Regions from separate parts of the Variovorax sp. GW821-FHT10D07 genome, predicted to be linked through region 3. Evidence: predicted binding sites of a transcription regulator. Region 3 holds the regulator's gene; each other region holds the start of a gene.
What was found. Region 3 encodes LexA, which represses DNA repair genes until DNA is damaged. Its sites were predicted from a motif close to ACTGTATNNNNATACAGT; they were not measured.
Positions count from the first base shown of each region.

Region 1: the regulator LexA is predicted to act here: its motif matches at 3,333-3,350, upstream of AC07PU_RS29805 (putative DNA modification/repair radical SAM protein).
Region 2: the regulator LexA is predicted to act here: its motif matches at 2,368-2,385, upstream of imuA (translesion DNA synthesis-associated protein ImuA).

Region 1 covers NZ_JBWKMZ010000012.1:132,901-140,646, reverse strand. The annotation lists gene AC07PU_RS29815 (ATP-binding response regulator) at 1-592, shown strand, start outside; gene AC07PU_RS29810 (UdgX family uracil-DNA binding protein) at 609-2,051, opposite strand; gene AC07PU_RS29805 (putative DNA modification/repair radical SAM protein) at 2,063-3,316, opposite strand; gene ligK (4-carboxy-4-hydroxy-2-oxoadipate aldolase/oxaloacetate decarboxylase) at 3,422-4,105, opposite strand; gene AC07PU_RS29795 (amidohydrolase family protein) at 4,098-5,168, opposite strand; gene AC07PU_RS29790 (Bug family tripartite tricarboxylate transporter substrate binding protein) at 5,185-6,168, opposite strand; gene AC07PU_RS29785 (IclR family transcriptional regulator) at 6,277-7,050, shown strand; gene AC07PU_RS29780 (tripartite tricarboxylate transporter substrate binding protein) at 7,052-7,746, opposite strand, start outside.
Region 2 covers NZ_JBWKMZ010000003.1:258,103-265,848, forward strand. The annotation lists gene AC07PU_RS11595 (LysR substrate-binding domain-containing protein) at 1-645, shown strand, start outside; gene AC07PU_RS11600 (2-hydroxychromene-2-carboxylate isomerase) at 656-1,264, opposite strand; gene AC07PU_RS11605 (CmcJ/NvfI family oxidoreductase) at 1,279-2,166, opposite strand; gene imuA (translesion DNA synthesis-associated protein ImuA) at 2,399-3,217, shown strand; gene AC07PU_RS11615 (Y-family DNA polymerase) at 3,186-4,565, shown strand; gene AC07PU_RS11620 (error-prone DNA polymerase) at 4,558-7,746, shown strand, end outside.
Region 3 covers NZ_JBWKMZ010000003.1:687,024-694,769, forward strand. The annotation lists gene AC07PU_RS13610 (MFS transporter) at 1-444, opposite strand, end outside; gene AC07PU_RS13615 (D-2-hydroxyacid dehydrogenase family protein) at 449-1,456, opposite strand; gene AC07PU_RS13620 (hypothetical protein) at 1,712-2,095, opposite strand; gene lexA (transcriptional repressor LexA) at 2,273-2,947, opposite strand; gene AC07PU_RS13630 (asparaginase) at 3,020-3,982, shown strand; gene adk (adenylate kinase) at 4,056-4,712, opposite strand; gene kdsB (3-deoxy-manno-octulosonate cytidylyltransferase) at 5,017-5,784, opposite strand; gene AC07PU_RS13645 (Trm112 family protein) at 5,781-5,963, opposite strand; gene lpxK (tetraacyldisaccharide 4'-kinase) at 5,944-6,885, opposite strand; gene AC07PU_RS13655 (ExbD/TolR family protein) at 6,974-7,399, opposite strand; gene AC07PU_RS13660 (MotA/TolQ/ExbB proton channel family protein) at 7,455-7,746, opposite strand, start outside.

The sequences.
Region 1 (7,746 bases), on a different contig from region 3:
CCTGTCGATCGTGCAGCGGCTCTCGCGCCTGCTCGGCCATCGCATCGAGCTGCGCTCGCACATCGGGCGCGGCACGCGCTTTCGGGTCGTGCTGCCGCTGGCCGAAGCCTCGGAAGCCTCGGCGGGCGCCTTCAGTCCGCTCGACCTCGAGCTGCCGGTGCGCCAGCGCTTCGACGTGCCGGCGCTGCGCGGCCGCGTGCTGCTGATCGACGACGAGGAGGAGATCCGAAAGGCCATGACCGAGCTCATGAGCGCCTACGGCATCGAGGTCGCGGCGGTGGCCGACGAGGCCGAGGCGGTGGCGCTGCTGACCGGGCCCGAGGCGCAGGACCCGCCGGTCGCGCTGCTGCTGTGCGACTACCGGCTGTCGAGCGGCGTCGACGGGCTCGAGCTCGGCCTGCGCCTGCGCGAGCGCTTCCAGCTCGACGCGCCGATGCTGCTGATCACCGGCGAGACCGCGCCCGAGCGGCTGCAGCGCGTGCGCGCCTCGGGCGTGCCGGTGCTGTTCAAGCCCGTGACCGCGGCCATGCTGATGCAGGCCATGGCCGAGCTGGTGCCGGCCGAACGCCGCACGGAAGCGCCGGACACCTGAGCCAGCCCGGCGGGCTTCAGGCCACGGGCGCCGTGTCGCGCGCGCGGGCCAGCTCCTCGCGCCAGCGCGTATGGGCCGCCTCGCGCTCCTCGTCGGGCAACCGCAGCAGCGCCGACGGATGCAGCGTCACGAACACCGGCCGTCCGTCCGCACGCTCGTGCAGCCAGGCGCCGCGCTCGGCCTGTACCGCCACCGGCCGACCCAGCAGCGCGCGCGCCGCCGTGGCACCGAGAGCGACCAGCGACTGCGGCCGCACCAGCGCGATCTCGGCATCGAGCCAATTGGCGCAGGCCTCGGCCTCGCGCTGCCCCGGCGTCTTATGGATGCGCCGCTTGCCGCGCAGTTCGTACTTGAAGTGCTTCACCGCATTGGCGAGGTAGACGCCCTCGCGCGCCCAGCCGAGCTGCGCCATCGCGCGCTCGAGCAACTGGCCGGCCGGGCCGACGAAGGGCCGGCCCGCGAGGTCCTCCTGGTCGCCGGGCTGCTCGCCGACCAGCATGTGGCGCGGCGCGAGCGGCCCTTCGCCGCACACGGCCTGGGTGGCCTGCGCGCCGATCGGGCAGGCGCGGCAGGCATGGGCGGCCGCGCGCAGTTCGCCGAGGTCGGCCGGCGCCACGCCCTCGGCCGGCCGCGCGTGCAGCGCCATCGGCGCGCGGATGCGCCGCGCGGGCGTGGCCGGCGCCTCGATCATCGATTGGCTGCGCGCATCGGCCGCGTCGGCCAGCGGCTGGATTAGCGCGGCCTCGGGCAGGTTGTGCCAGTAGCGGCGCGGCATCTCGCGCTGCATGGTCGAGAACTTGAGCCGCGCCGGATTGAAGATGTGGGCGTAGTAGGTGAGCCAGAGCCGTTCGCCCGCGTCGGGCGGCGGCTTCTCGCGGCGGTCGGCGCCCGCGCGGAACGACAGCGCATGGCCGTCCCATTCGACGCAGCGCTCGGGCGTGAGGATGGCCCAGCGCATCTGCGCGAAGCGGCGCGCGAAGAAGTCGGCATTGGCCTCGACGATGCGGTGCTCGGGCTCGAACCACGCGACGTGGCGCTCGAGCCCGTCGTCGTCCGTGACCTGCGTGAAGCGCACGAAGGCGCGCATCTTGTGGATGTCGCGGTGCACCGCCTTGGCCATGCGCTGGGCCCGCATCATGTCGGCGTCGAGCGGATCGTGGCGCAGCGCGGGCTCGTGCGCGAGGCGCCAGAGCAGGCGGTAGAGCAGCGCGAAGCGCTGGGGATCGCGGTGCAGGATCACGTCGGCGCACAACGCGACGAAGGCCGCCGGCACGGGCTGCATCGCCGCGGTCGACGGTGCGATCGCTTGCTCGGGCACGTCGCCGAACAGGCCTTCGTCGCCCCCGGCCCGCGCCACTCCCCACTCGATCCGTTCAGGCGGCACGCCATCGGCCAGCAGTTGCCGCGCACGGCGCCGGAAACCGTCGAGGTCGACCGCGTCGTCGAGCCGCACCTGCATGGCGATGGCGCTCAGAACAGCGAGGCCTGCTGCGCCGGCTCGGCGCGCGCCGAAGCCGCCATCGCCCCGGCCGCGGGCCGGTGCCCGTCGGCCACCACGAAGGGCAGCACCTTGCGCGCGGGCACATGCAGCCGCCGCAGGTCGTCGGCGCGCACGCGGCGCACGCGCCGCGCCTGCAGCAGCCGCTCGACCGCCTTCACGCCCAGGCCCGGCACGCGCAGCAGCAGCTCGCGCGGCGCATGGTTGAGGTCGACCGGAAAGCGTTCCGCATGCGCGAGCGCCCAGGCCATCTTGGGATCGACGTCGAGCCGCAGCAGGCCGTCGCGCTCGGCCACGATCTCGCCGTGCTCGAAGCCGTAGAAGCGCATCAGCCAGTCGGCCTGGTAGAGCCGGTGCTCGCGCATCAGCGGCGGGGCGGCCAGCGGCAGCGCGCGCGCCGCGTCGGGGATCGGGCTGAAGGCCGAGTAGTAGACGCGGCGCAGCCGGTAGGCACCGTAGAGCGTGGCGCTGGTCGCGAGGATGGCGCGGTCGTCGGTGGCGTCGGCGCCCACGATCATCTGCGTGCTCTGGCCCGCGGGCGCGAACGGCGGCGGCTTGGCAGCCACCGGCGTCGCGCCCGGCAGCGCGCGGATCGGCACCACGCGGCGCGCCTCCTCGCGCGTGTCGTCGATCTGCAAACGCAGCCGCGCCATCGAGCGGCGGATCGCGCTCTCGTCCTTCTCGGGTGCGAGGGCCTGCAGGCCCTCGGTGGTCGGCATCTCGACGTTGATGCTGAGCCGATCGGCATAGCGGCCGGCGCGCGCGATCAGCTCGTCGCTGGCATCGGGAATGGTCTTGAGATGGATGTAGCCGCGGAAGTCGTGGTCCTCGCGCAGCGAGCGCGCGACCTCGACCACCTGCTCCATCGTGTGGTCGGGCGACTTGATGATGCCGCTCGAGAGGAACAGCCCCTCGATGCAGTTGCGGCGGTAGAAGTCGAGCGTGAGCTGCACCACCTCCTCGGCGCGGAAACGCGCGCGCGGCACGTTGCTCGAGGCGCGGTTCACGCAATAGAGGCAGTCGTACTGGCAGTGGTTGGTCAGCAGCACCTTGAGCAACGAGATGCAGCGGCCGTCGGGCGCATAGCTGTGGCAGATGCCCATGCCCTCGGTCGAGCCGATGCCGCGCCCGCCCACCGAGTCGCGCGGCTGCGAGCCGCTCGACGCGCACGAGGCGTCGTACTTGGCGGCATCGGCCAGGATGGCGAGCTTGTGCTGGAGGTCCATGGGGTGGGTGGAAAACACTGTACGTTTATACAGATGTTAACCGTCCCATTGCCCCGATGGCCCTGCGGCCATGCGCGCGGGTCGGGCATTGCCCGCCGCGCCCTTTCAGTCGATGTAGCGCAGCCCCGCCGCCGCCAGCGCCGGCCGCATGTCGTACATGTCGAGCCCGAGCACGCCGCTCGCGAGCTTCTCGCGCTTCGACGTCTCCAGCGCCTCGCGCTGACGCGCCTTCTCGAGCGTGGCCGCGGCCATCGCGCGCGGCACGCAGACCACGCCGTCGTCGTCGGCCACGATCGCGTCGCCGGGCTGCACCGACATGCCGGCGCACACCACCGGGATGTTGACCGAGCCCAGCGTGGCCTTCACGCAGCCCTTGCTGCTGATGGCCTTGCTCCAGACCGCAAAGCCCATCTGCTGCAGCGTGCGCACGTCCCGCACGCCGCCGTCGATCACCAGCGCGCGCGCGCCGCGGGCCTGGAAGCTGGTGGCCAGCAGGTCGCCGAAGAAGCCGTCGCTGCTCGGCGCGGTGATGGCCGCCACCACGATGTCGCCGGGGCGGATCTGCTCGGCCGCGACGTGCAGCATCCAGTTGTCGCCCGGATGCAGCAGCACGGTGACGGCGCTGCCGCTGACCTGCGCGCCCGGATAGATCGGCCGCATGTACGGCGCGAGCAGACCGACCCGGCCCATGGCCTCGTGCACCGTGGCCGAGCCCAGGGCCGCGAGGGCATCGACGACCTGCGCGTCGGCGCGTTCGATGTGACGATGGACGACGCCGAGTTCATGCATGGCGGGCTCCTTGCGTGGAATGAGATTGGGGATCGAACAGCCGGCCGCGCGCATTCAGCTGCGCATCGAGCCGCGGAAAGACGCGGCGCGCATTGCCTTCGTAGACCTGCGCGCGCTGCTCGGCGCTCAGCGCGGCGGCCTCGATGTAGCGCCGCGTGTCGTCGTAGAAATGGCCGGTCTCGGGATCGATGCCGCGCACGGCGCCGATCATCTCGGAGGCGAACAGGATGTTCTCGGCCGGGATCACGCGCGCGAGCAGGTCGATGCCCGGCTGGTGGTAGACGCAGGTGTCGAAGAACAGGTTCTTCAGCAGGTGCTGCGCGAGCGGCGGCTTCTTCATCTCCTGCGCCAGCCCGCGAAAGCGCCCCCAGTGGTAGGGCGCGGCGCCGCCGCCGTGCGGGATCACGAAGCGCAGGGTCGGGAAATCCGCGAACAGGTCGCCCTGGATGCACTGCATCACGGCCGTGGTGTCGGCATTGAGGTAGTGCGCGCCGGTGGTGTGGAAGCAGGCGTTGCAGCTGGTGCTCACGTGGATCATGGCCGGCACGTCGAGCTCGACCATCTTCTCGTACAGCGGATACCAGTGGCGGTCGGTCAGCGGCGGGCTGTTCCAGAAGCCGCCCGAGGGATCGGGGTTGAGGTTGACGCCGACGAAGCCGTAGTCGCGCACGCAGCGCTCGAGCTCGGCGATGCACGAGGCGACCGGCACGCCCGGCGACTGCGGCAGCATGGCCGCGCCCGCGAAGCGCTCGGGAAACATCGCGCCCACGCGGTGGCACAGCTCGTTGCAGATCGCGGCCCAGGTCGAGGACACGGCGAAGTCGCCGACGTGGTGCGCCATGAAGCTCGCGCGCGGGCTGAAGATGGTGAGGTCGATGCCGCGCTCGTCCATCAGCCGCAGCTGGTTGCCTTCGATGGATTCGCGCAGCTCGTCGTCGCCGATGCGCAGCTCGGACGCGGCCGGCGCGGGCCGCCCCGTGCCGAAGGCCTCGACCTGGCGCCGGCGCCAGGCCTCGAGCGCGGCCGGCGCGGTGGTGTAGTGGCCGTGGCAGTCGATGATCATGAGGTCGACGCCGTGCTCAGTCGGCCTTGATGTCGGCCGCGCGAATCACCTGCTCCCACTTGGCCGATTCGCTCTTGAGGAAGGCCGCGGCCTCCTGCGGGCTCGAGGGCGTGATGACCGCGCCGAGCGCGCCCAGCTTCTCGCGCGTGCCGGCATCGGCCAGCGCCTTGCGCGTCTCGGCATTGAGCTTGGCGACCACCTCGGGCGCGGTGCCGGCCGGCGCGAGCAGCGTCCACCAGACGCTGGCGTCGAAGTTCGGCAGGCCGGCCTCGGCCATGGTGGGCACGTTCGGCAGCATCGGCGCGCGCTGGGCGCCGCTGACCGCCAGCGCGCGCAGCCGGCCCGACTGGATGTGCGGCAGCACCTCGAGCGGGTTCAGCAGCATGAACGAGGTGCGCCCCGCGATCAGGTCGACCAGCGCGGGCGAGCCGCCCTTGTAGGCCACGTGCAGTGCATCGAACTTGCCGACCGAGGCCAGCAGCGCGCCGGCGAGGTGGCCCGAACTGCCGTTGCCGGCCGAGCCGTAGCTCATGTCGCCGGGCTTGGCTCGCGTGGCCGCGAGCAGCTCGGGCACGGTCTTGTAGGGCGCGCTGGCCGGCACCACCAGCACCAGCGGCGCATAGCCCAGGCGCGCCACCGCGACGAAGTCGCGCAGGCCGTTGAACGACAGCTTGGGATAGAGCGTGTTGTTGGTCACCACGCCGTTGGCCGCCACCAGCAGCGAATAGCCATCGGGCGCCGAGCGCGCGACGTTCTCGGTGCCGATGTTGGCGTTGGCGCCGGGCCGGTTGTCGACGATCACCGGCTGGCCCATCTGCGTCGACAGCCGCTCGCCGACCACGCGGCCCACGGTGTCGACCGCACCGCCGGCCGCGAAGGGCACGACCAGCCGGATCGGCTTGCTCGGATACGGCGCCTGCGCGAGCGCCAGCGAGGGCGCGGCGAGGCAGGCCAGGAAGAGCGCGCCAAGGCGGCGGCGCAGCGGGGCGATGGATGTCATGAGCGGGTCTCCTGCGGATGTTCGAAGCGATGGGGCCGGCGCCCCGGGAAAGCCGCGAGCCTAGGATTCGCAACGCGGCCGCACAATGCCGTTCCACTCCGCGAAACGATGGCCTCCTCCGCACGCGCTTCCTCCCGCACCGCCAAGCCCGTGCCGCGCGCCGAGGGCGTGACCGCGGTGGCGCGTTCGCTCGCCATCCTCGATGCCTTCGGCACCGCCGACGCGCAGCTCGCGCTGGCCGAGATCGCGCGCCGCACCGCGCTCGCCAAGCCCACCGCGCTGCGGCTCGCGCGCACGCTGGCCACGGCCGGCTACCTGGTGGCGCTCGAGGGCGGCGCCTGGCGCCTGGGCCCGGCGGCCGCGCGGCTGGGCGCGCGCTACCAGCGCGCCTTCGACCTGCGCAACGTGATCGAGCCGGCCCTGCAGCAACTGGCCGAGCAAACCGGCCACAGCGCCTCCTTCTTCGCGCTCGAGGAAGGCCAGCGCGTGCGCCTGCTGCGCGTGCGCGGCGCCGACGGCTTCGTGAGCCCGAGCCGTGTCGGCGAACCGCTGCCGCTCGAGCGCGGCGCGGCCGGCCAGGTGATCCTCGCGTTCTCGGGCGCGCCGGGCGCCGCGCTCGACGCGATCCGCCGGCGCGGCCATCACCTGACCGTGGGCGAAGCCGACGCGGCCGCCGCGAGCGTGGCCGCGCCGGTGTTCGCCGCGCGCGGCACGGTGCTGGGCGCGCTCAGCGTGGCGGTGCCGGCCGATGCGGCCGCGGCCGGCGAACTCGCGCGCCATGCGGCCACGTTGATGGAAGCCGCGCGCAGGCTGTCGGATGCGCTCGCGGCCACGCGCTACGAGCCGCTCGAAGGCCGCGCGCGCAGCCAGTGGCACCCCTGAACTAGTCGGCCTTCACCCCTGCCGCCTTCACCACCGGCGCCCATTTCACGATCTCGCTGCGAATCGTCGCCTCGAACTCGGACGCGCTCGAGCCCACGGGCTCGACGCTGAGTTCGGCCAGGCGCTGGCGCACCTCGGGCAGCTGGATCACCTTGACGATGTCGCCCGAGAGCTTGGCCGCGATCGACGCGGGGAGGCCGCGCGGCGCCACGAAGCCGAACAGGCTCTCGAGCGAATAGCCGGGGATGGTCTCGCCGACGGTCGGATAGTCGGGATAGATGCGGCTGCGCTTGGCATTGGTCACGGCCAGCACCTTGAGCTTGCCGGCCTTCACGTGCGGCAGCGCCGAGTCGAGCAGCACGAAGCCCACCTGCACGCGGCCGCTCAGCAGGTCGTTGTACGCGGGCGCGCTGCCGTTGTAGGGGATGTGGACCATGCCGGTCTCGGCGCGCACGTTCATCATCTCGCCCGCCAGGTGGGTGGCGGTGCCGATGCCCAGCGAGGCATAGCTGACCGAGCCCGGCTTGGCGCGCGCCTTCGCGATCAGCCCGGCCACGTCGTTGGCGGGGAATGAGGGAATGGCGACCAGCGCGATCACCGGGAAGCCCAGCAGGCTCAGCGGTGTGAAGTCCTTGGTGGCGTCGTAGGGCAGGTCGTTGCGCAGCGAGGGATTGATGGTGAAGGCGCTGATGACGA
Region 2 (7,746 bases), 430 kb from region 3:
GGCCGCACCGGCGCGCAGCGGCCGGTGACGCTGAGCGCGAGCATCGGCGTCACGGGGCTGTGGCTGCTGCCGCGGCTCAGCCGGGTGCAGGACATCCATCCGGGCGTGGACGTGCGGGTGTCGGCCAACAACCGCGTGGCCGACCTGCGCAACGAGGGCATCGACCTCGCGATCCGCTACACCACGCCCGCGCTGGCGCCGGCGGGCGCGGTGCGGCTGTTCGGCGAAACGGTGGCGCCGGTGGCGCATCCCTCGCTGGCGCTGCCGCCGCTGGCCTCGGCCGAGTCGATCGCGGTGCTGAACCTGCTCGAGTTCGACGATGCGCAGCGGCCCTGGCTGCAGTGGCGCGACTGGCTGGCCGCGGCCGGCTGGGCCGACGCGAAGCCGCGCGGCATGCTGCGCTTCAACCAGTACGACCAACTGATCCAGGCCGCGATGGCGGGGCAGGGCGTGGCGCTCGGGCGGCTCGAGCTGATCCAGCCGCTGCTCGACGACCGGCGGCTGGTGCGCGTGGAGGCCACGCTGCCGGCCCAGCCCTCGGGCCATGCCTACTGGCTGATCCAGGCCGAGCCGCAGCCGCGCGAGGAAGTGCGGCACGTGGCCGAGTGGCTGGTGGCCGAAGCGAAGGGTTCCGCGCCGCGCTGAGCCCGTGGGTTCAGGCGCCGGCCTGCGCGCGGGCGAACGCCAGCGCATCGTCGAGCCGGTCGTTGCCCCAGAACATCTCCTCGCCCACGAAGAAGGTGGGCGCGCCGAAGATGCCTTTCTCCATCGCGGTCTCGGTCTGGCGGCGCAGGCGCAGCTTGTTGGCGTCCGACAGCGCCTCGTCGATCACGCGGTGCGCGGGCAGGTCCATGCCGGCGAGCAGCCGGGCCATGGTCTCGGGCGCGTCGATGTCGCGGTCCTCGGCGAAGTTCAGCCGCATCGTGCGGCGGCAGAACTCGCCGATCCACGGCTGGCCGGCGCCGGCCAGCGCGATGCGCAGCGGCAGCACGGCGGCCCGCGGGAAATTGCTGGGCCGCTGCCAGGGCAGGCCGTATTTTCTGCACTGGCGCACCATGTCCTTCCAGACGTAGTCGCCCTTTTCCTTCTGCAGCACGAAAGGCGAGGTCTCCCAGCCCAGCGCGCGGAACACCGGCCCGAGCAGGAAGGGCTGCCAGCGCAGCGCGACGCCGTGCGCGGCGGCGGCTTCCTCGATGCGCATCGCGCTGAGGTAGCTGTAGTTGCTGCCGAAGTCGAACCAGAAATCGAGCGTGGGTGCGTTCATGGCCATGGCCTTTCTCACTCGAACACCACCAGGCAGCGCGCCTCGATGCTCTCGCGCAGCGGGGCATCGGCCGGCGCCCGCGGATGGTCGAAGGCCGCGTGCGGCGTGAAGCGCGCGACGCCGCCGAGCTGCGCGTCGTACTGCTTGAACACCAGCGCCTCGTGCCGGTCCATGCGCGAGAAGTACGACCAGCGGTGGGTGGCGGCATGGGTGGCGAGGTAGATCTCGCCGGTGCGCTTCGGATAGCGCACCTCGGCATTCACCAGGTCGCGCGCCATCACCGTGCGTGCATCGCAGACGGCCAGCGGGGTGTCGAGCACCGGACCGGCGATCGAGCGCCAGATGTTGACGATGCAGTAGCGCCGCACGGCCGCGGCCTCGGCCGCGCTCGCGAGCACCAGGGCCAGCCGGCGACGGCCCGATTCCTCGGTGTAGTCGTTGTGGATGCGGCCGTTGGCGGCGGCCTTGCCGTCGGTCTTGCCGCGGCCGAAGTTCAGCGCGGTGCGCTCGGGCTCGCGCTGTCGCACCAGGTGGTCGAACACGTGGGCGCGCGCGCCGCCGGTGACCGCGAGCGCGAGCGCGGCCAGCTCGGGGTAGTAGACGGCCCGGACCTCGGCATCGTCGAGGAAGTCGGCGACCGCCGTGGGCGCCTCGCGCAGCTCGAAGCCCTCGCGCTCGATATGGGTCGGCCGGCCGCGGGCATCGGCGATCGGCATCGCGATCCGCTCGTACTCGCCGCTTTCCCAGGGCAGGCCGGGCGGCGGCGTGAAGGCGTAGCTGTAGGGCCGCAGCGCGGTCGGCCGCAGATAGTTGAGGCCCGCCTCGATGTCGCCGCTGGCGGGCAGCGCCGCCGCGGCGATGGCCGAGCCGGCGGGTGGGGAATGGGAAAGGGTGGCGTGCATTCCTGGGGCTCCTGGGACATGGCCCGCTGCTGGCCGCGGCGGCCCATCCGCCGCGGCCACGAGGACCATTCTTCGTGGCCTCATTGAAGCGGCTTCGGCGCGGGGCTTCAAACGAGATCTTGGCGCCAACGCATGAGTGGTTGGAATGGGAGGGAGTGCCCCGCAAAGAAATTTGCCGCCCCGATTGCGAACCCTGGAAATACTGGATAAAAATACAGTTAACAGTTCCATCATGGGCCTTCCTTCCCTCGCCTCCCTCTCTCCCGCCGCCGGCCGCGGCGTCTGGCATGCCGACGAGCTCGGCAGCGCCGACGCGCAGGTCGTCGGCACCGGCCATGCCGCGCTCGACGCGCAGCTGCCGGGGGGAGGCTGGCCGGTCGGCGCCATGAGCGAGCTGCTGCAGGCCGCGCCCGAGGACCATGTCTGGCGGCTGCTGCTGCCCGCGCTGGTGCAGTCGGTGGCGGCGCGCGGCGGCCCCGTGGTGCTGATCGGTCCGCCGCGCGAACCCTTCGGCGCCTCGCTCGCGGCCCATGGCCTGCGGCCCGAGGCGCTGATGTGGGTGCGCAGCGAGGCCGCGGCTGCGCGGCTGTGGGCCTGCGAGCAGGCGCTGCGCTGCGCCGAGGTGGGCGCCGTGCTGGCCTGGTTGCCGCAGGCGCGCGTGGGCGAGCTGCGGCGGCTGCAGCTCGCGGCCGCGCAGCACGAGGCGCTGCTGTTCGTCTGCCGGCCCGAGTCGGTGGCGCAGTCGGCCTCGCCCGCGCGGCTGCGGCTGCGCATCGCGCGCTGCGAGGCCGACCCGGCGCAGATCGAGCTGCACATCCTCAAGCGCCGCGGCCCGCCGCTGGCCGCGCCGGTGCTGCTGCCGGCGCGCGGCGAACGCATGGCGGCGCTGCTCGCGGCCGCGCGGCTGCGGCGCAAGCTGCGCGCGCAGCAGCAGGGCGTGGTTGCGGTGGAGGCGGTCGTCGACGCACCGCCGGCCGCCAACGTGGTGCGCATCGACGCATGGAAGGCAGGAGGCGCCAATGCACTGGATCGCCTTGCAGTGGTCGCTTGAGGCGCAGGCCGAGGCCGGTGCCGCCGCGGCCGCCGCCGATGCCATGCCCACCCCCGAGGCGCTGGGCTGGTGGGCGCTGCGCTACACGCCGCACGTCTGCTGGCTCGACGAGGCGCTGATGCTCGAGGTCTCGGCCTGCGAGCGCCTGTGGGGCGGGCGTTCCTCGCTGATGCGTCAGTTGCTCAACGAAAACCCCGTGCCTGCCGCCGCCGTGCTGCGCGGCGCGCAGGGCGCCACCAGCCTCGAGGCGCTGGCGCGGCTGCGGCTGTTCGTGCGCGAGGAGAAGCGGCCGCCCGAGATTCCCGCCGGCCTGCCGCTCGACACCCTGAGCGCCGCGCGCGAGCACCTCGATGCGCTCGCGCGGCTGGGTTGCCGCAGCTGGGGCGAGGTGGCGGCGCTGCCGCGCGGCGGGCTCTCGCGGCGCTTCGGTGCCGAGCTGCGTGCCGCGCTCGACATCGCCTGGGGCCTGCGCCCCGAAAGCCATGCCTGGCTCACGCTGCCCGACGTGTTCGAGCAGAAGCTCGAGCTGCCCGCGCTGGCCGAGACCGCGCCCGAGCTGATGTGGTCGGCCAACCGGTTGTTGTCGGCGCTGCAGATCTGGCTGCGCGCACGCCAGCGCGGCGCGCGCGCGCTCGAGCTGGAATGGACGCTCGACCTCAAGCGCTTCAACGGCGTGAACCTGCCGCCGACCCAGCAGATCGCGGTGCGCACCGCCGAGCCCACGCAGGACCTCGCGCACCTGCGCCGCCTGCTGTCCGAAAAGCTCGCCCTGGCCACGCTCGCCGCGCCCGCGAGCTGGCTCAAGCTGCGCTCGCTCGAGACCGATCCGTGGGCCGGGGCGAGCACGAGTTTTCTGCCGGAGGACAACCGCAAGGGGGACAAGTTGCACGAGATGGTCGAGCGGCTGAGCGTGCGGCTGGGGGCGATGCAGGTGCTGGTGCCGCGGGCGCGGGCGGATCATCGTGCGGGACACACGCAAGCCTGGCAGCCGGCGCTGCGCACCGTGCAGCCTGACCGCGCCGCGCCGCCCAAGGCCCGCAAGGAAGCGCAGGCCGAGGCTTCCCAGCCCGATGCCATCTATCCGCCCTGGCTGCTGCCCCAGCCCCTGTTGCTCGAGATGGACGGCGAACGCCCCTGCTATGGCGGTCCGCTGAGCAGGCTGATCGGACCGCAGCGCGTCGAGGCGGGCTGGTGGGGCGGCAAGGAGGATGGCGGTCAGCCCGCGATGCGCGACTACTACGTGGCCGAAAGCGCCGAGGCCGGCTTGCTGTGGATCTTCCGCGAGCGGCCCCTGGCGCGCTTTTCCGCGGGCGAGGTGCGCTGGTACCTGCAGGGGTTCTATGCCTGAACTCAGCGACAGGCAGATGCGCAATCGCCAGCCGGCGAAGGTGCATGCGCTGCCGGCGCCCTCGAGAACCGCGCCGGTATCGGCGCTGCCGGGCTATGCCGAGCTGCACTGCCTCACGAACTTCAGCTTCCAGCGCGGGGCGTCGACGCCCGAGGAGGTGGTGGACCGGGCCTATCAGCTCGGCTATTCGGCATTGGCCATCACCGATGAATGCTCGGTGGCCGGCATCGTGCGGGCCTTCGTCTGCCTGCGCGACATGGAGCGCAAGCTCACCGAGTACGAGAAGAAGCATCCCGAAGAGCCGCCGATCCCGCGCAACCCCGATTTCCGGTTGCTGTACGGCAGCGAGTTCCACTTCGAGCGCTTCAAGCTCGTGGTGATCGCGAACGACACCGAAGGCTGGGGCAATCTCTGCGAATTCATCACCGCCGCGCGCAACACCGAACTGCCCAAGGGCGAGTACCGCGTGAGCTGGGAAGAGAGCGACGTGGCATCGCTGCAGCATTGCCAGATCCTGTTCGTGCCGCACCGTTATCCCGGCAAGGACCTGGATGCGGCCACGCTGCATGAAGACCTGATGGCCGCGAAGGCGCTCTATGCCGACAACCTCTGGCTGGCACTGGAGCTGTTCAACGAGCTCGACGATGACCTGTGGTTCGTCGGGCTGATCCAGGCGAGCGAGCAGGCCGGCGTGCCGCTGGTGGCTGCTGGCGACGTGCACATGCATGCGCGGTCGTGCAAGCCGTTGCATGACGTGCTGACGGCCGTGCGCGTAGGCAGGCCCGTGGCCGAGTGCGGCTTTGCGCTGCAGTCGAATGCCGAGCGGCACCTGAGGCAACGCATGCGGCTGGCGGAGATTTATCTGCGGGACATGCTGGCGAACACGCTGGTGGTGGCGGGGCGGTGCCGCTTCGATCCGGGAGTGATCAGGGACAACTACAAGTACCCGCTCGAGACCCTGGGCTCCAGCGAAACGCCCGTTCAAACGCTGAGGCGCAAGACCTGGGAAGGCGCCGCGCTGCGCTATCCCGATGGCGTTCCGGACAAGGTGCGTGAGCAGGTCGAAAAAGAGCTGGCACTGATCATCGAGCTGGAGTACGAGATGTTCTTCCTCACGGTGGAAGACATCGTGAAGTTCGCGAAGTCGCAGGAGATCCTCTGCCAGGGCCGCGGCTCGTCAGCCAACTCCGCGGTGTGCTTCTGCCTCGGCATCACCGCGATCAACCCCGAAAAGGGCACGCTGCTGTTCGAGCGCTTCCTGAGCCGGCACCGCAACGAGCCGCCCGACATCGATGTCGACTTCGAGCACCAGCGGCGCGAGGAAGTCATCCAGTACATCTACGAGAAGTACGGCCGCGAGCGCGCCGCCATCGCCGCTGTCGTCATCTGCTACCGCGCACGCAGCGCGCTGCGCGATGTGGGCAAGGCCATCGGCATCGACGAACGGCTGGTCGACGAATTCGCCAAGGACCACTACTGGTTCGATGAGACCGTGCTCGGCGAACAGTTGAATGCCGCCTGCGCGCGCGTGGGTGTGCAGGAAGACGAGTTGAAGCTCGTGCAGTGGATAGAGATGACGCGGCGCCTGCGAGGCTTTCCGCGCCATCTGAGCCAGCACGTCGGCGGTTTCGTGCTGACGCACACCAAGCTCACGCGGCTGGTGCCGGTCGAGAAAGCCTCGATGAAGGATCGCTCGGTGATCCAGTGGGAGAAGGATGACCTCGAGGCGATGGGCATGCTCAAGGTCGACGTGCTCGCGCTGGGCATGCTCAGCGCGATCAGGCGGGGGCTCGACCACATGAACCGCTGGCGGGGCTGTTCCACGCAGATGCATCAGGTCCCGAACGACGACCCGGACGTCTTCAACATGATCTGCGACGCCGACACCGTGGGCGTGTTCCAGATCGAGAGCCGCGCGCAGATGTCGATGCTGCCGCGCCTGAAGCCGCGCACTTACGAAGACCTGGTGATCGAGGTCGCGATCGTACGGCCCGGGCCGATCCAGGGGGGCATGGTGCATCCGTACCTCAAGCAACGTGAACGCGTCGCCAAAGGTCTGCCCATCGTCTACGAGAAAGAGGCGCTCAGGCCCGCGCTGGAGCGCACGCTGGGCATCCCGATCTTCCAGGAACAGGTGATGCAGATCGCGATGATCGCGGCCGACTTCTCCGCCGACGAAGCCGACCAGTTGCGCCGTGCCATGGCCGCGTGGAAGCGCAAAGGGGGACTCGAGGGCTTCCATGACAAGCTCGTGCAGGGCATGACTGGAAACGGATACAAGGCCGAGTTCGCCGAAGCCATCTTCAAGCAGATCCTTGGCTTCGGCGACTACGGCTTCCCCGAAAGCCACGCCGCCAGCTTCGCGCTGCTGGTCACGGTCAGCAGCTGGCTCAAGTGCCACGAGCCCGCCTGCTTCCTCGCCGCCTTGCTCGACTCGCAGCCGATGGGCTTCTACAGCCCCTCGCAGCTGGTGCAGGACGCGCGCCGGCATGGCGTGGAGGTGCGGCCGGTCGACGTGACCTGCAGCGAGATCGACACCACGCTCGAGCCGCGCGCGGCCGATGCGCCGCGCGTGCCGCCGGGCACCGACGCACGCTATGCCGAGCGCCTGGGCCATGACGACCAGCCCGCGGTGCGCCTGGGCCTGAACCGCATCGCGAGCCTCAGCAAGGGCGGCGCGAAGCGCCTGCTCGAGGCCCGCGCGCAGTCGCCCTTCACCAGCACCGAAGACCTCGCGCTGCGCGCCGAGCTCGACGGCAAGGACATGGCGGCGCTGGCCGCGGCCGATGCGCTGATCTCGCTGTCGGGCCATCGGCGCCAGCAGATGTGGGATGCGACGGCGCAGCGGCGCGCGCCGGGGCTGCTCAAGGGCGTGCCGATCCACGAGGAGGCGCTGGCGCTGCCCGCGGCGCCCGAGGGCGAGGAGATCGTCGGCGACTATGCGTCGATGCGCCTCACGCTGCGGCGCCATCCGCTCGCGCTGCTGCGCCCGCGGCTGGCGCGCATGAACCTGCTGAGCGCCGAGCAGCTGCGCGGCATGCCCAGCGGCCGCGTGGTGCGCGCCTGCGGCATCGTCAAGGGCCGGCAGCGGCCGCAGACCGCCAACGGCACCATCTTCGTCACGCTCGAGGACGAGACCGGCAACGTCAACGTGATCGTCTGGAACCACGTGATCGAGGCC
Region 3 (7,746 bases):
GCCCAGCACCGAGGCCATCGACCAGCCGAGGAAGACGAAGGTGACCGCGCGCCCGCGCTGCTCGGGCGGCACCAGCATGCCGGCGCAGGCGGCGGCCTGGGGGGTGAAGATGGCCGGTGCGATCACCGCGAGCATGCGCACGGGCAGCAGGGCGCCGAAGCTGGGCATGAAGACCGACACCGCGTGCCAGGCCGCGTACCAGAGCATCGTGAGGGCCAGCAGCCGACGCCGGTCCCAGCCGGCCACCGCGGCCGCGAGCAACGGTGCGCCGAGGCAGGTGACGAAGGCTGCGGCCGTGATCAGTTGGCCCGCGGTGGCGGCACTGACCTCGAGCGAAACACTGATTTCGTTGAGCGTGCCCGGCACCACCATCACCCCGGTGCCGATCACGAAGTTGCCTGCGAGCAGCGCCCAGAGTGCGCCCCGTGGCGCCGGCTGGCTCACGGCTTCACCGCCGGACCTGCAACGCGCCGGGGTTGACGATGTTGGTGGGGTTGCCCTTGATGAAGCTCACGACGTTGTCGAAGGCCTGGCCGAAGTACATCTCGTAGCTCTCCTGCTCCACGTAGCCGATGTGCGGCGTGCAGATGCAGTTCTCGAGGCGCAGCAGCGCATGGCCCTGCAGCGGCGGTTCGCTCTCGAACACGTCGATCGCCGCCAGGCCGGGGCGGCCGCGGTTGAGCGCGGCGAGCAGCGCATCGGGCTCGACCAGCTCGGCACGCGAGGTGTTGACGAACAGCGAGGTCGGCTTCATGCGCGAGAGGTCCTCGAGCGTGATCAGACCGGTGGTTTCGTCGTTGAGCCGCAGGTGCACGGACAGCACATCGGCCATCGCGAAGAACTCCTGGCGGCTCTGCGCCACCTGGAAGCCGTCGGAGCGCGCCTTGGCGCAACTCGCCTCGCGGCCCCAGATCACGACCTGCATGCCGAAGGCTTGGCCATAGCGCGCCACGAGCTGGCCGATGCGGCCATAGCCCCAGACGCAGAGCGTCTTGCCCTTGAGCACCGAGCCGAGCCCGAAATTGGGTGGCATCGAGGCCGACTTGAGTCCCGACTGCTGCCAGGCGCCATGCTTGAGGTTGCTGATGTACTGGGGCAGTCGGCGCATCGCCGACATGATCAGTGCCCAGGTCAGTTCGGCCGGCGCCTGCGGCGAGCCCGAGCCCTCGGCCACCGCCACGCCACGCTCGGTGCACGCGGCCACGTCGATGTGGCTGCTGACGCGGCCCGTCTGCGAGATCAGCTTGAGCTTGGGGAGTTTCTCGATCAGCTGGCGCGAGATCTGGCTACGCTCGCGGATCAGGACGATCACATCGGCGTCCTTGAGTCGCACCGAGAGTTGACCGATGCCCTTGACGGTGTTGGTGTAGACCTTGGCTGCGTAGGCATCGAGCTTCGAAGCACAGTGCAGCTTGCGCACCGCATCCTGGTAATCGTCGAGGATCACAATATTCATGGCATGCCATTGTGCCTCGCAGCATGGAATCGGCGCGCCGTTGAACGTTTGGATACGGCCCCTGGGCCCCGAAAGAGGTGAAAACGGGGGCAAAGGCAGGAGAAGCAGGGGCAAAGGCGGGCAAAGGGGCGAGGTCGGCACTGCCTTCCCGACAGGGTTGAACAAACCGGCTGCTATGGTTTCTTCACACCCCTGAGCCTAGACCTTGCGCGTTCACGTGATCGAGCGACTGCGTGAAACGCTGGGCCGATGCTCTCAGTGCAGGTGCACGGGGCGGGGCGCCACGGCGGCGGCTTCGAGTGCCTCGAGCGCAGCGAGGCGGTCGAGCTCGGCGCACACATCCGCCATCCGGCCCGAAATCACGACGCGGTTGCTGTTGCGCGCGCCGCCCTGCTGGCGGTCGACGACGCGCACCACCCGCAGCGGACGCGAAGGCGCCTGCGCGACGGCTGCGGCCGTGACGGCGTTATGTCCGCTGTCACCGCGTGCCGTGCACGACGGCCGTACCGACACATAGCGCAGCTCGCTGGCGCACAGGTCGTCATCGCGACGGTGTGCGGGGCGGGCGGGCAACCAGCGGCTCGCGAGCGACTGCAGCGGCATCCAAAGATCGACGAAGGTGAGGAGGGCGATTCCCATGTGAACTCCAAGAAGGTTTGAGGTTGAACACAGGCAGGATTCGTTGTCATCGGGCGCAGCAGGGTGATGGCGACAAAGCGCCATACGCCCGCCACCTGCAGCGACCGGATGGGGGATGCGTGATGCGGATCCGCGAAACGGCTCGGCGATGCAGACCGCCGGGCCGGCTCGGCAGGCCTACATCAGCATGGTGTTTCGGATCAGGCCGACCGCGAGGCCTTCGATTTCGAAGGGCTCGCCGGGTTGGACCACGATGGTCGGGTAGTCGGGGTTCTCGGCATGGAGCTCGATCACCTGCTTGTTGCGCTTGAGGCGCTTGACGGTCACTTCGTCGCCGAGGCGCGCCACCACGATCTGGCCGTTGCGCGCTTCCTTGGTGGCCTGCACGGCGAGCAGGTCGCCGTCCATGATGCCGGCGTCGCGCATCGACATGCCACGCACCTTGAGCAGGTAGTCGGGCTGGCGCTGGAACAGCGTGTTCTCGACGTAGTAGGTCTGGTCGACATGCTCTTGCGCGAGGATCGGCGAGCCGGCCGCGACGCGGCCGATGAGCGGCAGCGCGAGTTGCGCCATACCGGGCAGCGACAGAGAGAACTGGCTGTTGCGCGATTCGGCGAGCGAGCGCAGGGCATCGCCCTTCAGGCGGATGCCGCGCGAGGTGCCGCTCACGAGTTCGATGACGCCCTTGCGGGCCAGCGCCTGCAGATGCTCCTCGGCGGCATTGGCGGAGCGAAAGCCCAGCTCGCTCGCGATTTCGGCACGAGTGGGCGGCGCCCCGGTACGGGCAATGGCGCTCTGGATCAGATCGAGGATCTGCTGCTGGCGGGCGGTAAGCTTCACGGCGAACTGCATGGTGGTTCCTTGCGGCACTGGCTGAACATCCAGTACCTGTATTTTTAACCAGTTTTTCAAAGTTGGCAAGCCATGGTGAATTCATCCCTCTCGAATCCGCGGTGCGTGGTGGTGCTCGGCACCGGCGGCACCATCTCGGGCCGCGCGGCGAACAGTGGCGACAACATCGGCTACACCGCCGGCGAGGTGGGCGTGGCCGACCTGCTCGGCGGCATCGAGGCGCCCGCTGGCGTGACGCTGGCGGCGGAGCAGGTGGCGCAGGTCGACAGCAAGGACATGTCCTTCGCGATCTGGCGCGCGCTGGCGCTGCGCTGCGCCCACTGGCTGGCGCAGCCCGACGTGGCCGGCGTGGTGGTCACCCATGGCACCGACACGCTCGAGGAGACCGCCTTCTTCCTCCAGTCGGTGCTGGCGCCGCGCAAGCCCATCGTGCTGACCTGCGCCATGCGCCCGGCCTCCGCGCTGTCGCCCGACGGTCCGCAGAACGTGCGCGATGCGATCGCCGTGGCCGCGACACCGGGCGCGCAGGGCGTGACCGCGGTATGCGCGGGCACGGTGCTCGGTGCCTTCGACGTGCAGAAGGTGCACACCTATCGGCTCGATGCCTTCGACGCGGGCGACGCGGGGCCGGTGGGCTACGTGGAGGAGGGCGAGGTACGGCGCATGCGTGACTGGCCGGCTTCGGAAGCAGGCGCAGCCCTCGACCGTCTTCCCGAGGACGAGGCCGCATGGCCGCGCGTGGAGATCGTGATGAGCCACGCGGGCGCGAGCGGCGCGTTGATTCATGCGCTGCGTGCCGATGGCACCGCCACCTCGCCGCTACGCGGCCTCGTGCTGGCGACCACCGGCAACGGCACGCTGCACCATGCGCTCGAGGCGGCGGCGCTCGAGGCGCAGGAGGCCGGCATCGCGGTGCTGCGCGCCACCCGCTGCACGCAAGGGCGCATCCTGCCCAAGTCGGGCGACCGCCTGCGCGATGCGGGCGCGCTGACGCCCGTCAAGGCGCGCATAGCGCTGACGCTCGAGCTGCTCTGAAGTCGGGACGCCAAAGAAAAAGCCGCGTCGCGGGCCTCGAGGCCCGCACGCGGCTTGCGATTCGAGTCGGGGATCAGCTGCTCAGTGCGGCCAGTGCACGTTGCGTGATCTCTTCGACCGTGCCCACGCCCTGGATGGCGCGGTACTTCGGCGCGGCGGCTGGATCGGTCTTGGCCCAGGCCGAGTAGTAGTCGACCAGCGGACGCGTCTGCTGACTGTAGACGTCGAGCCGCGTGCGCACGGTCTCTTCCTCGTCGTCCTTGCGCTGGATCAGTTCCTCGCCGGTCAGGTCGTCCTTGCCTTCGACCTTGGGCGGGTTGAACTTGAGGTGGTAGGTGCGTCCCGAGGCCGGGTGCGAGCGCCGGCCGCTCATGCGTTCGATGATGTCGCTGAAGGGCACGTCGATCTCGAGCACGTAGTCGAGCTTGACGCCCGCGGCCTTCATCGCGTCGGCTTGCGGAATGGTGCGTGGGAAGCCGTCGAACAGGAAGCCTTCGGCGCAGTCGGGCTGGGCGATGCGTTCCTTCACGAGATTGATGATGAGGTCGTCGCTGACCAGCGCGCCCGCATCCATCACGGCCTTGGCCTGCAGGCCCAGCGGGGTGCCGGCCTTGACGGCGGCGCGCAGCATGTCGCCGGTGGAAATCTGCGGAATGCCGTACTTCTGGCAAATGAAGGCCGCCTGCGTGCCTTTGCCCGCCCCGGGCGCGCCCAACAAAATCAGTCTCATGGTGTCCTCGGAGGGTTCTTGGATTTGTGTCACGTCGCGCAGGCACCCTTCGATGAAGACAAGGTGCCACGGACGGAGTTGCGTCGAGGATAGCACGCGGCCCCGTGAACAATTTCGCCAGGCACCCGCGATGGCGATGGCCCGAAAGCGATGATCGAGACGCCTTGCGCTCCGAAGCCGGCTCTTCGTGGATGGATCGGGCAAGTTGGCCGAAGATTGGACTGCCGTTCGAAGCCTGGAACTTCCAGGCCTGGATGGCATCCGCGTGACTGATCGCAGCGGCCGGCCGCCGCTAGGCCAGCGCTCAGTTCGCGGCGCCGAACAGTGCTCGCACCCGTGCCAAGTCTTCCAGCGTGTCCACGCCCGGTCCCGGCGCCGCATCGCTCACATGCACCGCGATGCGATGCCCATGCCACAGCGCGCGCAGTTGCTCGAGCGCCTCGATGGTTTCGAGCGGCGAGGGCGGCAGCGAGGGAAACCGGCGCACGAACCCCGCGCGGTAGCCGTAGATGCCGATGTGGCGCAGTGGCGCGGGCGAAGGCAGTTGCGTCGGAGGCACGCCCGGCGCGGCACCATCGCGCCACCAGGGAATCGGCGCGCGGCTGAAATAGAGCGCATTGCCCTGCGCGTCGAGCACGGCCTTCACGACGTTCGGATTGAGATAGTCGGCCACCGAATCGATCGCATGCACCGCGGTACTCATGGCGGCGTCGGGCCGTGCGAGGAGCGCCGCGGCCACGGCGTCGATCAACGCCGGGTCGATGAGCGGCTCGTCGCCCTGCACGTTGACCACCACCGCGTCGCCGTCGAGGCCGAGCTGTTCGCAGGCTTCGGCGAGGCGGTCGCTGCCGCTCGGGTGGTCCTGACGGGTGAGAATCGCCTCCACCCCGTGGGTCTGGCAGGCCGCGAGGATCGAGGCATGGTCCGCCGCCACCACCACGCGCGCCGCGCCGGACTGCGCCGCTCGCTGCGCCACACGCGCCACCATCGGTACGCCCGCGATGTCGGCCAGCGGCTTGTCGGGCAACCGCGTCGACGCCAGCCGGGCCGGCACCAGAACCGTGAAGCTCACAGCCCGAGCTCGTCGTCGGACAGGGTGCGGGCCTCGTTCTCGAGCAGCACCGGAATGCCGTCGCGCACCGGATAGGCCAGGCGCGCGCTGCGCGAACAGAGTTCCTGCTTCTCCGGATTCCAGGTCAGGGGGCCCTTGGTGACGGGGCAGACGAGCAGTTCAAGCAGCTTGGTGTCCATCGGTCGATGATAGCTTTGCGTCGAGCGCCGCAAGGAAGGCTTCGGAGGGCGCGAACAGCAGCGGCACGGCCAGCGCACCAGGCTCCTTGCGCCAGAGCTTGACCGCGTCCTTCTCTGTGCAGAGCAGCAGATGGCCGGCCGGCACGTCGTTATGCCAGTCGGCGAAATCGTGGTGATCGGGCAGGGCGATGGTTCGTTCGGGTTCGATGCCTTGCGCGCGCAGCATCTCGAAGAAGGCTTCGGGCCGCGCTATCGCCGCCAGCGCCGTGATGGGGCGCGAAGCCAGCGAGGCCAGCGGCGTCCGGGCGCCGTCGCTGGCCATCGCGTAGGTCGCCAGTTGACGGGTGGCGGTGAAGCCGCTGGGGAATGCGGGGTGCTCGCCGCTGTGCAGCACCAGGTCGCAATCGCGCGGCCAGGGTTCGCGCAAGGGGCCGGCCGGCAGCAGCCAGCCGTTGCCGATGCCGTGGTCGTCGAACACGCAGATTTCGATATCGCGCGCCAGCGCCAGATGCTGCAGGCCGTCGTCGCTGACGACGACCTGCGTGGCGGGGTGGGCGGCGAGCAACGCGCGCGCGGCCTCGGCGCGACGCCTCGCCACGAACACTGGCGCGCCGGTGCTGCGCCGGATCAGTGCCGGCTCGTCGCCGACCTCGCGCGGATCGCTGTCGGGCAGGACTTCGCGGCAGTCGTCCGTGTGCCGGCCGTAGCCGCGCGACACCACGCCGACCTGCCAGCCGCGCGCGCGCAGATGCTGCACCACGGCCATCACCACCGGCGTCTTGCCCGCGCCGCCGGCGATCACATTGCCGACGATCACCACCGGCACCGGTACACGTTCGGTGCGCAGCCAGCCGAGGCGATAAAGCAGCGCGCGCAGCGCCACCAGCGTGCGAAAGAGCAGGGACAGCGGCCACAGCAACATCGCCAGCGGACCGCGCGACAGCCAGGCGCGCCGAAGCCGCGAGGCGGTTGCGCCGGCGTGGGTGCCGTTGCGCCCCTGCGACGGCAACTCAGTGCCCGGCTTGCGCCGTCGACTGGGCGGCGAAGGTGATCTGCATCAGGCCCGCGCGGCGCGCGGCCTCCATCACCGTGACCACGGCCTGGTGCGGGCTGCTGGCATCGGCGCTGATGATCACCACGCTGTCCTTGCCGCCAGTGGCGGCCGCGGCGAGCGCCGCCGCCACGGTGTCCACGCTGCGGTCGGGCACGGGTGTCTTGTTGACCGAATAGCGCCCGTCGGCCGACACGCCGACGATCACTTCCTTCGGGTAGTCGCGCTGCGCGTCCACGTCCGCCGTCGGCAGCCGCAGCTGCATCTCGGTGAACTTGCTGTAGGTGGTCGACAGCATCAGGAAGATCAGCACCACCAGCAGCACGTCGATGAACGGGATCAGGTTGATCTCGGGCTCGTCGCGCGCGCCATGGCGAAACTGCATGCGGCCGCGGCTCACCGGGCGCTCCCGGTGGCGGCCATGAAGGCGGGGGGCGCCCTCATTTGCGCATCGCGTTGAGATGGCGCGCGAAGCGCTCGCCCGAGAGTTCCAGGTTCAGCAGGTACTCGTCGACGCGGCTGCGGAAGTAGCGCCAGAAGATCAGGGTCGGGATCGCGACGATCAGGCCGAAGGCCGTGTTGTAGAGCGCGATCGAAATGCCGTGCGCGAGCTGCGCCGGGTTGCCCGAGCCGACCGCGCCGCTGGTCGGCGACTGCGAGCCGAAGATCTCGATCATGCCGATCACCGTGCCCAGCAGCCCGAGCAGCGGGGCGGCCGAGGCGATGGTGGCG